4 regions of the Lysinibacillus sp. FJAT-14222 genome follow, and region 1 is predicted to be linked to each of the others. Evidence: riboswitches for the same ligand, from Rfam matches in the RefSeq annotation. Region 1 holds a riboswitch; each other region holds the start of a gene.
What was found. Region 1 has a riboswitch for thiamine pyrophosphate ahead of thiT (energy-coupled thiamine transporter ThiT). Riboswitches for the same ligand answer to the same signal wherever they lie in the genome.

Region 1 (3,196 bases):
CGATTAGAAAAGCATGCAAAGCAAAGTGGGCTTGGGTTAGATGTATATGATGCCTATACGGATCAATTACGAGATGTGAAAACATTATCAGGTGGAGAAAAGTTTAATGCATCATTAAGTCTTGCCCTTGGTATGGCAGATGTGATTCAAAGCTTTCAAGGTAACATCCGCATTGAAACGATGTTTATTGATGAGGGCTTTGGTTCTCTCGATGAAGAAGCATTAAATAAGGCGATTGACACTCTCATTGATTTACAAGATTCTGGACGCATGATTGGTGTCATATCACACGTTGCAGAGCTAAAAGCTACAATGCCCGCAGTTCTGCATGTCGAAAAAACAATGAATGGTCATAGTCAAACATATTTTGAAGTGAAATAAAGTGAAAAGGCGTATCTCCGTTATATGGAAATACGCCCTTTTGTTATTTTTTAGTTACGTTAGGAGTCGTTCCTTTCTTTGTAGCGATTACTTTTTTTACAATTGGGATAACGATAGGTGCTAATTTTACGGCGGTTTTGACAACTTTAGATACTTTCATAAAATAACAGCTCCTTTAACTATTGGTACTATTTGTTTAGTTCGAATATAACATTATCGGATAACGCGAACAGCTTGAACAATATTCCAAATAAGAATTCCTATTGAAACGAGTAAGTAAATTGCGAATGAAGCAAACCAAATAATAAGAAAAGTACTGCTACTTGAATCTGGGTCAAAAGTGTTAAATGAAAAGGTTGAGATGACAAAGACTGCAAATAAGATAATTCCGAATCCGACTGGAATTAAATGTGATATTAGTGCTCGAATAGAGTGACTCTTTACGTAGCTATCTTTTGAAATAAAGTAAACAACTAATGGCACAATAAAAGGGGCGAAAAAAATACTGAGATAACTAAACGCAGATAAAATTTTTTGGTTCTCCATAGTTGTACCTCCTTTTTTAATATTTACGCATGAAAAACAGCAAAGTTTCAAAAAATAATGTGGAAGAGGTTGTAATCATAACAGTGTTTGCGTACAATGAGATTGTTCAAATAAATTAAGATGTAACGACCACAAGGGGAGCTGATGATGTCAGCTGAGACTGGGCACGTAATGCCTTGACTCTTTGAACCTGTAAGTTAACACTTGCGTAGGGATGTGGATAGAAACCGACACTTTTACGATGTGAGGCTCTGTCCTGGCATCGTTTTTTATCTTTATTCAGCTACTAAAAACATGATGAATGGAGATTAAGCCTTTTTGATGCCAGATAGGGACATATTTGCCAACAGTTTTCTATTCCTGCTCTTGTATCCTACATCGGAACAAAGGAGAGAATAATTATGGACAAAAAAAGACTTTTAATGCTTGTGGAAATTGCGATATTCGCAGCGATTGGCCTTGTGCTCGATCAGGTTTCCTTCCAAGTATGGGCACAAGGAGGCTCTGTTAGTCTAGTGATGGTGCCAATAATGTTAATGGCATTTCGTTGGGGTCTTATGCCAGGTCTGACAACAGGCTTACTTATTGGTGTTATGCAAACAATGTTTGGTGCCTTTATTATACATTGGCTTCAAGGATTACTCGATTATGGTGTTGCCTTCACAGTAGTTGGTTTAGCGGCCGTTGTTCGCCGACCAGTACTCGAGGCTGCTAAAAATTTAAACAAAAAGAAAATGGCACTTTATATTATTCTAGGAACTGTATTAGCAGGATTTTTACGATATGCAGCACATACCATTGCGGGCGCTGTATTTTTCTCAGAGTATGCTGGAGATCAAAATGCGTGGATTTATTCCATCATTTATAATGGAACATATATGCTACCAGCAACAATTTTAACAGCAATTGTGGGTGTTCTGTTATTCACAGCAGCTCCTCAATTAATGCAACGAAAATCATAACTATTATGCCCTTCACATGAGTGGAGGGTTTTTATTTTTATTAAATTGAATGTAGGATTGTTGCTTTTTTAGCTAGGTTAGGGATTGCGTATATTTATGTCATGCAAATAAGTTGATCTTCGTTACGACTGGGCGACTCCTTGGGGATCAGCGATAGAGGAACGAAGGCTAAAACCATCACATCCTGTGATAACGCCTTCGTGACCAACATCGGTGCCGCTGCCGCTTCGCTTTCGCGCAAAAAACATCTGTTGACCCGAGACCCTGGAGCGCAGCGGATGTTTTCTGTGCGAAAGCGTAGCGACAGCAACAACAAAAGCGGCTCATCGGACGCCCCCAGGAAAGCGCCCAGTCGGAACGGAAATCACCCCTACGTTACGGTAATGAGCCTATTTTCAGCACTTTACAATGTAAGATGGCATATAATATTTAAAGCGTTTAGCGTTTTATGCATAGAAAGTTATGTTATATTAAATAGTAGATATTAGATGAAAGGGACGTTAAAAATGATTGTAAAAACGCAAGAAGAGATTGAAGCCTTTAAAAAAATCGGCCGTATTTGTGCTGAAATTCGTGAAGCAATGCAGGCAGCTACAAAACCAGGTGTAACAACACTTGAGCTAGATGAAATTGCAGGCCGTATGTTTGCTGAAGCAGGAGCAGTTTCTGGACCTAAAGGGGAGTATGATTTCCCAGGATATACATGTATTAGTGTTAATGAGGAAGTGGCGCATGGTATTCCAGGTAAACGTGTGATTAAAGATGGAGATATCGTAAACATAGATGTATCTGGTTCATTAAATGGCTACTTTGCAGATACTGGCATTTCATTTGTAGTTGGTGAAGGCTACGAAGATAAAGAAAAGCTGTGTCGCGTAGCTAAAAGTGCTTTCGATCGAGCGATGACAAAAGTAAAAGCTGGATCAAAATTAAACCAAATCGGAAAAGCTGTTGAGCGTGAAGCATATGCCAACGATTTAACAGTGATTATGAACCTAACTGGTCACGGTTTAGGTCGTTCCTTACATGATGAGCCAAATCATATTTTAAATTATTATGATGCATGGGATTCTACAATTATGAAGGAAGGCATGGTGCTTGCCGTCGAGCCCTTCATCTCAGCGAAAGCGGAGCATATTGTGGAAGCTGGTGATGGCTGGACATTCATTACGCCAGACAAATCATTAGTTGCCCAAATTGAGCATTCAATTATCGTTACAAAAGATAAACCAATCATCTTAACGGCATTAGATGAAGAATAAAACTAAAATCCTGCTAACCAATTTATTTTTGGTAGGCAGGATTTT
Region 2 (3,196 bases), on a different contig from region 1:
CCTTCAAACCAAAAATAGCCATCTTCATCTTTATATGCACGATCTCCGGTAATATACCAATCGCCTCTAAATTGTAAATTTGTACGTTCTGGATCATTCAAATATTTTTTAAATAACGCGGGTGTTTCACAATGTACAGCAATGTCTCCAACTTCTCCAATTGCAACAGGATTTCCAAAATCATTGATAATTTCAACTGTATTACCCGGAGTAGGTTTACCCATTGAACCCATTCTAGCCCCCATTCCTACCATTGTACCAACAAGTAATGTATTTTCTGTTTGTCCATAGCCATCTCGTACTTGTAAATTCAAGACCTCCGAAAATACTTTTATCACTTCGCTATTTAAAGGTTCACCCGCTGACACAGCCTGACGGATTGTACTTAAATTGAAATCTTGTAAATTTTCAAGCGCTGCCATAAATCGATATTCGGTTGGTGTACAGCACAGAATATTAATATTGAATTTTTCAAGCAGCCCAAGATATGTTGCCGCATCAAAGTTACCTTTGTAGACAAATGCTGTTGCACCGCTTCCTAATGTAGCGAGGAACGGACTCCAGATCCATTTTTGCCAGCCTGGAGCTGCTGTTGCCCATACAATGTCACCTTCTTGGACACCTAACCAATTCGGTGCAGTCGTTCTTAAGTGTGCATAACCCCAACTATGTGTATGTACGGCTGCCTTTGGATTGCCCGTAGTACCACTCGTATATGCTAAAAATGCAATGTCTGTACTCTTAGTTGGTGTAGAACTTATATAGGTTGTTGGTTGGCTTTGCATTTTTTCAAGCAACGGCTGCCAAGGTTCATGTGCATAACCAATGACAAATCGCTGTATGTTTTGTAAATTTTCCACATCATTAAATTGTTCAATATAAGGCTCAAATGCAACAACACCTTTTGCATTAGCATGATTGATTCGATATTCAATATCTTTAGTTCTCAGCATTTCTGAGCTTGGGATAATGGTTAAACCTGCCTTTAAGGCAGCAATATATACGATATACGCTTCAACTGACCTCGGCACCATGACTAAAATAACATCACCTTTTGTTAAACCTTGAGATGTAAGTACATGCGCTGCCTGATTCGCCTTTTCAAGTAAAGTAGCATATGTTATGTACTGAATTTCCTCGTCTTCGTTATAAACTATTAATGCATTTTTGGTAGAATCCTTTGCATATTTTTCAATTTCCTCTGAAATGTTATACCATTCTGGTGCAATTAAATCTTGTCTTTTCATGGCAAATGCCCCCTTTTGTTATGCTCATTATAAAACTCAATTTTCATCATTTTCAATGGAAGGTACTCTATTTTAATAAAGTCATGACAACTATCATGCTCTGCTATATGGCATCAGTCACGAATTGGTTCTAAAAAATCTCCCTATTGAACACGAATGAAAAATATGGTACATTTTGGTCAACTAAAAGAATGATTGCAGGGGGACTCACTTAGAGTTGAGAAGGTAAAACCTGACCCTTTGAACCTGTTAGTTAATACTGACGTAGGGAGCAAATCACATCTAATTACTGATGAAGGGCTCTTTTGCGTGTTTTTTTTGCACGAAAAAGAGCCTTTTTTGCACGCTTACGTCCATCCAACAAGGAGGACTTAGATTGATATTTCGTACTATTCGTAAAAAAAATCCACTTATTCACTGTATTACCAATTACGTCGTGGCTAATTTTCAAGCAAATGGCTTATTAGCAATAGGTGCTTCTCCAGTCATGGCTGATGACAGTCATGAGGTTGAAGAAATGGTCACGATTGCCTCAGGCTTATTGATAAATATAGGTACCCTTAATGAGCATATGAAAGAATCAATGTTACTTGCAGGAAAAAAAGCAAATGCTCTTGGCATTCCCATTATTTTAGATCCTGTTGCTGCAGGTGCAACAACTTACCGAAAACAGACGGTACGGCAATTACTGAAGGAAATTAAGTTTGCAGCAATTCGTTGTAATATTGGAGAGCTTGCGGCTATTGCCAATGTAGACTGGCAACAAAAAGGCGTAGATAGTGGTCATGGTTCAATTTCTTTAGAAATAGAGGCAAAGCAAATAGCTCAACTTAATAATTGTATTGTTATTGTGACCGGTGAAAAGGATTTTATTACTGATGGCGAACATCAGCAATGGATTACAGGTGGAAATCCTCAAATGACAGAAGTCACTGGAACAGGTTGCTTATTGAGTGCCATTTGTTGTGCCGCCTACGCCACAGGAAATAAACCCTTTACCCAATTGGTAGATACATTGTCGCTTTATAAAAAAGTGGCAGAACAAGCTGCTTCTTCCACTCAATACATTGGCGATTTTCAAATTGCAGTATTGAATGAACTACACCGGCTTTCCAAGGATGGTGTAGAATGATGCATATTGTAACGACAATTGCAGGTTCAGATAGTGGTGGTGGCGCAGGCATACAGGCTGATTTAAAAACGTTTCAGGAATTAAAGGTATTTGGAACGTCTGTTATTACAGCTTTGACTGCCCAGAACACACTTGGTGTATCGGATGTCCTACCAATTGAAGTTAGCTTCGTTGAGAAACAACTTAAAGCGCTAATCGAGGATTTTTCAATAAGTGCTGTTAAAACAGGAATGTTGTTTTCCTCCGAAATAATTCAATCAATTGCACATATTTTATCCGAAGTAAATATTCCGCTTATTGTTGATCCTGTCATGATTGCAAAAGGTGGCGAAAGCTTATTACAGCAAGAAGCAATTGATGCAATACGTAGTTATTTACTACCTTTAGCAACAATCGTAACACCGAACATACCTGAAGCCGAAACCCTTGCCGGAAAGAAAATCAATTCTTTAGCAGATATTAAAGAAGCAGCTCATGTCTTATTACAAATGGGGGTTCAATGTGTCATTATTAAAGGCGGTCATTTAGCAGATCAATATTATGCGATTGATTATGTATTTTTTCAAGACGGTCGGTCATTTTCCATGCAGTCCTCTCGTATCGCAACAAAAAATACACATGGTACAGGCTGTACGTTTTCCGCTGCATTAACCGCTTTTCTTGGCCGTGGGTTACCTATAGAAGAAGCGATTGAGGAAGCAAAAAAATTTATTCAATTAGCAATTACTCACGATTTATCTATTGGTAATGGTCATGGTCCAACAAATCATTTTGCCTATCAAAACTATAAGGACTCCTGTGAGGTGATCATTCATGA
Region 3 (3,196 bases), on a different contig from region 1:
AGCTCAGGTGAGGTTTGACGAAAGCCATCCATTGCCGAAATAACAATGGGGAAAAAGCACACGAGACAAATAATAATAAGCTTTGGCAATAAACCAAACCCAAACCAGATGATTAATAACGGTGCTAGGACGAGCACAGGGACATTCTGTGACATAATGAGAATAGGATAAAATAGCTCCCGAATAAACGTAAAACGATGTAATAACACGGCAACCGTTAGCCCACACAATATCCCAATGGCAAGGCCTAGAAGTGCTAATTGAACAGTTGCTAAAGCATGCGGCACAAACGTGTCATACGATTGAAAGCCCTCCATCAAAATGGCACTTGGCGCGGGCAATAGCCAATGTGGAACGTCTGCAAAGCGGACAATTAGTTCCCATATGAATAAGAGGAAGGCGATAAAAAATATCGTCCTTCCTTGTTTTATTGCTTGCTTCATCACTGATATTTTTCCGTTAAGGTTCCCATTGTAATACCAGTTGGCTGATATAAAATTTTCACTTGCGTAATCACATTAATAGCACCAAGCTCAATCATTTTGTCATTCATTTTTTCAATGATTAGTAGCAAAGTCGATAGTTCACCTTCCATTGTTGTTTCTAGTGGGTGAACTTCATATTTCACCCCTGATGCATCAATAACCGCAATCGCTGCATCGACAAATGGGATCACATCTTCATATTTTTCAGTTTTCGGGATAATTTGTACACTTATTAATGAGTTTGCCATATTACTTTGTCTCCTTTTTTGGTAAAAAGTCATTTGTAAATGCTTGTTCTGCGTTAAATTCGCCCTCTAAAACTTTGTTGCTTTCCATCCATTTCGCGTAGTTTTCCCAAACAGTAAGTTTTTGCTCGCCCCATTGAGGAGCGTCATCTTGATACTTATCTGCTAGCCACTCCTGACCTTTATGCACAAGGTCTTTATCTAAATCAGGTACCGCTTCTAGTAAAATATCAGCTGCCTCACTTGGGTGATTTATCGCATATTCATAGCCCTTTGCTGCAGCAGCGACAAATGCTTTGACTGTCTTAGGATCATCCTTAATCATTTTTTCGTTTGTAGCAAGTACAGGTGTGTAATAATCTAACAGATCACTATAATCTGTTAAATAAAGCATGTTCAGCTTTTCGCCACGAAGTTCTGCTTCAATACCTGTCACTGCATAATAAATCCACGCAAAATCAATATCTTTTTTCATCATTGTGAAGAAATCGATATCGCCTGCATTGACGATATCTAACTTATTAATATCCGCATTTTCTGTTTGCATAAGTGATTGTAGTACTGCTTGTTCAAGCGGTGCACCCCAGCCACCGTATGTTTTACCTTCAAAATCCTTAGGTGACGTAATGCCTTTTGATGCAATGGATGCGAAGCCAGAAGTATTATGTTGAATAATCGCTGCGATCGATACTAAAGGTACATCTTGCACACGTGCCTGTGTAATCCCTTCCTGATAGCTTACACCAAACTGAGCCTTACCAGACGCCACAAGCTGATCTGCACCTGCTTCACCAGGTAATAAAATATCAACATCTAAGCCCTGTTCCTTAAAGTAGCCAAGTTTTTTCGCTACATATAAACCTGTGTGATTTGTGTTCGGTGTCCAGTCAAGAACTACCGAGACTTTTGTTAATTCCTTAGTATCCTTTTTATCCTCCTTTTCACTACAGCCCACTAATGTTAAAAGCGCAGCCAACAGGATCAATAACCATTTTTTCATGCTGAATCCTCCCAGTAAGTAATTTGAAAGTGTTCATGAATGAATGTGTAACCAGAAGAAAGCGTATTCACGGTATGTCTGCACCTAAGCTTTGTGCATACAACAATTCTTGTAACATAAAAAACGCCTAGGAATTCCTCCCAGACGTTTTACAATCAGTATCAAAAATTTTCTTTTTTTGAATAGATGTTCCCTACGCTGGTACGAGCCAAATCAGGTTCAAAGGGTCAGCGTCTATCGGACACAATCTCAGCTGGCAACTACCAGCCCCCCTACATTCTTTCCATATGAACTTTTCGTGATTATTATACCCATATCTATCTGTAAATGACAAGGGTCTCTTTCATGTTAAAGCATTATATTGTCATGTCATTTCAGAAAGCAATGTCAGACATAGCCCTTATCCCAAAATAAACTTTATAATTAAGTGTATACATTTGTGATCACTCATTCGTTGTATAAGAGTAAGGAGGATCAGCAATGAAAAAAGAAAATGAACTAACCTCCTATCTAATCCATTTAGGAGAGGAAGTGTTCAATCTATTACTAGCGAAAGGAGCCAAAAAAGAGGATGCGGAAGATATAATTCAAACCACCTATTATAAAATTTATACGTTGTTAGATAGCCTCACAGAAAGCAATATACGCCCATGGTTTTTTAGAGTTTCACTTAATCAATATATTGACTTGAAAAGGAAAAAGGAGCAGAAAAACATTTACATCACTGAGGAAATATATTCAAAGCTCCAACACACCGATTATCATTTTGAGACATTGCTAAATAAGGATGAAATTTTCTATTTGTTAAAAGACATTAAAAAAGAATATAAAGAAATATTCTTTTTAAAGTATTACTATGATTTTTCATATGAAGAAATTGCTACTTTGTTGGATATTCAAGTAGATAGCGTCAAGCAAAAATTATATCGTGCACGTAAATTTATTCACTCAAAAATAGGAGGTAAACATGAATGGAAACTTCGTTAAATAACGCTTTAAAAAAGGCTAAACGAAAACAACTACTAAAAATTATCATCACTTCAATTATTGTAATATTAATTCTCTTACCCGTCTTTTATAAAACTGGTTCCTACTTTGCAACGGAAAGTTCTAAAAGACTTAAAGAACATCTTTTTTTACATAATGACATTGCAGAACCTAATATTCAAGTCGACTCTCAAGTAACGGTAAGTAATTCATCAATGTTTGGTGGAAACATTATCACAAACCGTTCTAAGAATATTAACGGTTATGTAGTTCAATGGAGCACACTTACAAGTTCATTTGGATGGTTTCGAGGCAAAATTGACAAGAACGAGTTAACACCAGGATTTTATTGGTCTGATACAGAGTTCTATGAGTACGATAAACAGACAAAGACTAAATTTGCGACATTTTATCACCCATCCATAAAAAAATACCATGACGGTGTACAAAACGAACTAGGTGAAATTTCGCAAATGGAG
Region 4 (3,196 bases), on a different contig from region 1:
ATACGTAATCACCCCTACACGAACATCCTCACGATTTGGTAAGCCGAGATGCTCTTTAGGCGTCACATAACATAGCATTGCCGTACCAAACCAACCGATCATCGCAGCACCAATAGCCGATGTAATATGGTCATAGCCAGGCGCGATATCTGTTGTTAGCGGCCCTAAAGTATAGAAAGGAGCTTCCTTACACACCTCTAACTGCTTGTCCATATTTTCTTTAATAAGATGCATTGGCACATGCCCTGGTCCTTCTACCATCACCTGTACATCATGCTTCCAGGCAATTTGCGTTAATTCCCCTAGCGTTTCCAGCTCCGCAAACTGAGCCTCATCATTTGCATCTGCAATGGAACCAGGACGTAAACCATCACCTAAAGAGAAGGCAACATCATATGTTTTCATAATTTCACAGATTTCTTCAAAATGTGTATATAAGAAGCTTTCTTGATGGTGATATAAACACCACTGTGCCATAATCGAGCCTCCTCGAGATACTATGCCTGTTACACGATTAGCCGTTAATGGCACATAGCGTAGCAGAACCCCTGCGTGAATCGTGAAGTAATCAACACCTTGCTCGGCCTGCTCAATCAACGTATCACGATACACCTCCCACGTTAAATCCTCTGCCACACCATTTACTTTTTCTAGCGCTTGATAGATTGGCACCGTTCCTACAGGCACCGCGGCATTACGAATAATCCATTCACGTGTCGTATGAATATGCTTACCAGTCGACAAATCCATAATGTTATCAGCACCCCAACGTGTCGCCCATGTCATTTTTTCTACCTCTTCCGCAATAGAGGATGACACTGCTGAATTTCCAATATTAGCGTTAATTTTCACGTGGAAGTTACGTCCAATAATCATTGGCTCGGCCTCAGGGTGATTAATATTAGAGGGCAAAATTGCACGCCCTGCCGCGATCTCTGAGCGCACGAATTCAGGATCCATATTTTCGCGAATCGCTACAAATTCCATCTCTGAAGTAATAATTCCCTTTCGTGCATAGTGAAGCTGTGTTACATTTTTACCTTTCTTCGCACGTAAAGGCTTTCTAGATAAATCCGGAAAAACATTTTCATTCATTCGTGGATCATCAGCTTTGCGGAATCCATTATCTTCTGGCTTGATTGTACGACCTTCGTATTCTTCGACGTCACCTCGTTCTTTGATCCATGCACTACGTAAAGCTGGCAATCCTTTCGTAATATCCACCTTATACTCAGGATCTGTGTACGGGCCACTCGTATCATAAACACGTACTGGCGCATTTTCCTCTTCACCAAAGCTACCTGTCGTCGGACTTAAAGCAATTTCACGCATTGGCACTAAAATATCTGATCGAGATCCTTCTACATACACTTTTTTACTTCCATCAAAACTTGACATAATCGTAATATTCTTATCGCTAACTGTTGTCATAAACTACTTCGCTCCCTTTTCCATTTATACAAGGACCGAATCTAGCTCACCCAAACAAAAAATCAATTTCGCCTTGGCGTAATTGCGTCCGGATTTTGAATTGTGCCCGCACAATTCATTCCTTTTAAAATCCGTGACATCCGCCGGAGGCTTGTCTTCATTCAGCAGGTGTTTGGGCACCCACTGATAAGGAATCTTAACCGCATACATCTCATCACTCGCAAAGATAGGAGTCTTCTGCTGAATGAAGACAAAAAGCCGAATCCAAAGAAAATTTTGGATCCGGCTAAGAATGTAAAGGTATAGTTATTGCAAAAAACAGAGAGTGCAATAATGATTAACTTTCCCACGCTGGTATGAGCCAGATCAGGTCCAAAGGGTCAAGAAACCTCTATGCGTTTCCCTCTCAGCCTGACTCATCAGACTCCCCTAGTTAGTGCTATTAAGTTTGATGCTAGTGTAGCAGATATTGCTAATAGATGGAAGCTTCATTTGAATATTTTCGGCTCATCATCATAAAGTGTGGTTGATTTCCGTTCCGGCTGAGCGCTTTCCTGGGGGCGTCCGATGAGCCGTTTGGGGCAACAGGATGTTGGTCACGAAGGCGTTATCACAGGACGTGATGCTTTTAGCCTTCGTTCCCCTACTTGCTCGCTCCAGGGTCTCATCTGTGACGCTAATCCCCAAGGAGTCGCCCAGCCTCCACTTGGCATACGTTTTAAAAAATATAATCCCTAACTTTTGGTGATTAGCTTATTTTTAAAAATCAGAAGGAAAGCCGCTTACTCCAGATGGCTGTCACTTCTTCCGAATAACATCCAGCCGTTAGGTAAACAACAGTTCCGCTACATAAATTACAATCGTCACTGTAATACAGCTTACAATTGTTGAAAATAAAACCGTTTGTGCAGCGGTTGTCGATTCCACACCATATTCTAATGCCAGACTAGAGCTATTTCGTGATGTCGGAAAAGCACTAGCTATAAAAAGTGATTGTGCCACGACACCATCTAAGCCAAGTACAAAAATGATAAGTAAAGCTACAGCTGGTCCTATAATTAGTCGTGTAAAACAGCTAATGAATACTGTCTTATTGAACATTGATTTAATTTCAAGCTGTGATAGTTGAGCTCCTAATGTTATTAGGGCTACAGCAATAAAGCCATCTGCCACATGGTCTACCGGAATTTTTATAAACTGCGGAATAGTAATATTAAAATAGTTCATTGCCACACCAATTATAAGCGCATGGATAATAGGCATTTTGAGAAAGTCTTTTACAATAGACATGCCCGATTTTGTTGAAGAAATTAAATTGTACAAGCCATATGTATAGGTCGTCATATTTTGAAATATTACGAGAATGACCTGAATCGCTACTCCAATCGGCTGTGTTACGAAAATCATTTGCGCGACCGGAATACCATAGTTGCCTGAATTAATAAGGACAACACTATTTTTAAACACTGCAGCCTCTGTTTTTACTAAACCGAGCCCCTTTGCTATAAAGTGACTAAGCACCATTTGACTTCCTATAAAGAGTAAAATAAATAACGCAACTTCCCCAAGTACAGACAGCTCTATGCTCGTTTCATATAAATTCACAAAAACAGCTGCTGGCATGAAGCAGTATGTAATAAGCTGAGATAGCGCCTTTAAATTAAAGCGAAATTTCTTTTGTAAAACTGCACCAAGTACTAGAAGTATTAAAATAGGAGCTACAATTTGGAAGAAAATCATACCGAGATACGTCATAGCGAGTCCC

Region 2: another riboswitch for thiamine pyrophosphate. It lies ahead of thiM (hydroxyethylthiazole kinase); the one in region 1 lies ahead of thiT (energy-coupled thiamine transporter ThiT).
Region 3: another riboswitch for thiamine pyrophosphate. It lies ahead of AN161_RS05940 (ABC transporter substrate-binding protein); the one in region 1 lies ahead of thiT (energy-coupled thiamine transporter ThiT).
Region 4: another riboswitch for thiamine pyrophosphate. It lies ahead of thiC (phosphomethylpyrimidine synthase ThiC); the one in region 1 lies ahead of thiT (energy-coupled thiamine transporter ThiT).

The regions. Positions count from the first base shown of each region.
Region 1 is NZ_LIYL01000061.1:43,481-46,676, reverse strand. Features, by position in the region: gene AN161_RS25515 (SMC family ATPase) at 1-381, shown strand, start outside; gene AN161_RS25510 (DUF4870 domain-containing protein) at 595-927, opposite strand; TPP riboswitch at 1,052-1,159, shown strand; gene thiT (energy-coupled thiamine transporter ThiT) at 1,329-1,889, shown strand; gene map (type I methionyl aminopeptidase) at 2,396-3,151, shown strand; gene AN161_RS25495 (hypothetical protein) at 3,174-3,196, opposite strand, start outside.
Region 2 is NZ_LIYL01000001.1:75,142-78,337, reverse strand. Features, by position in the region: gene AN161_RS00265 (acyl--CoA ligase) at 1-1,247, opposite strand, end outside; TPP riboswitch at 1,437-1,535, shown strand; gene thiM (hydroxyethylthiazole kinase) at 1,624-2,379, shown strand; gene thiD (bifunctional hydroxymethylpyrimidine kinase/phosphomethylpyrimidine kinase) at 2,379-3,196, shown strand, end outside; gene thiE (thiamine phosphate synthase) at 3,193-3,196, shown strand, end outside.
Region 3 is NZ_LIYL01000012.1:17,630-20,825, reverse strand. Features, by position in the region: gene AN161_RS05950 (ABC transporter permease) at 1-443, opposite strand, end outside; gene AN161_RS05945 (thiamine-binding protein) at 443-733, opposite strand; gene AN161_RS05940 (ABC transporter substrate-binding protein) at 735-1,730, opposite strand; TPP riboswitch at 1,904-2,014, opposite strand; gene AN161_RS05935 (RNA polymerase sigma factor) at 2,211-2,717, shown strand; gene AN161_RS05930 (sigma factor regulator N-terminal domain-containing protein) at 2,702-3,196, shown strand, end outside.
Region 4 is NZ_LIYL01000003.1:22,135-25,330, forward strand. Features, by position in the region: gene thiC (phosphomethylpyrimidine synthase ThiC) at 1-1,431, opposite strand, end outside; TPP riboswitch at 1,758-1,872, opposite strand; gene AN161_RS01505 (AEC family transporter) at 2,257-3,186, opposite strand.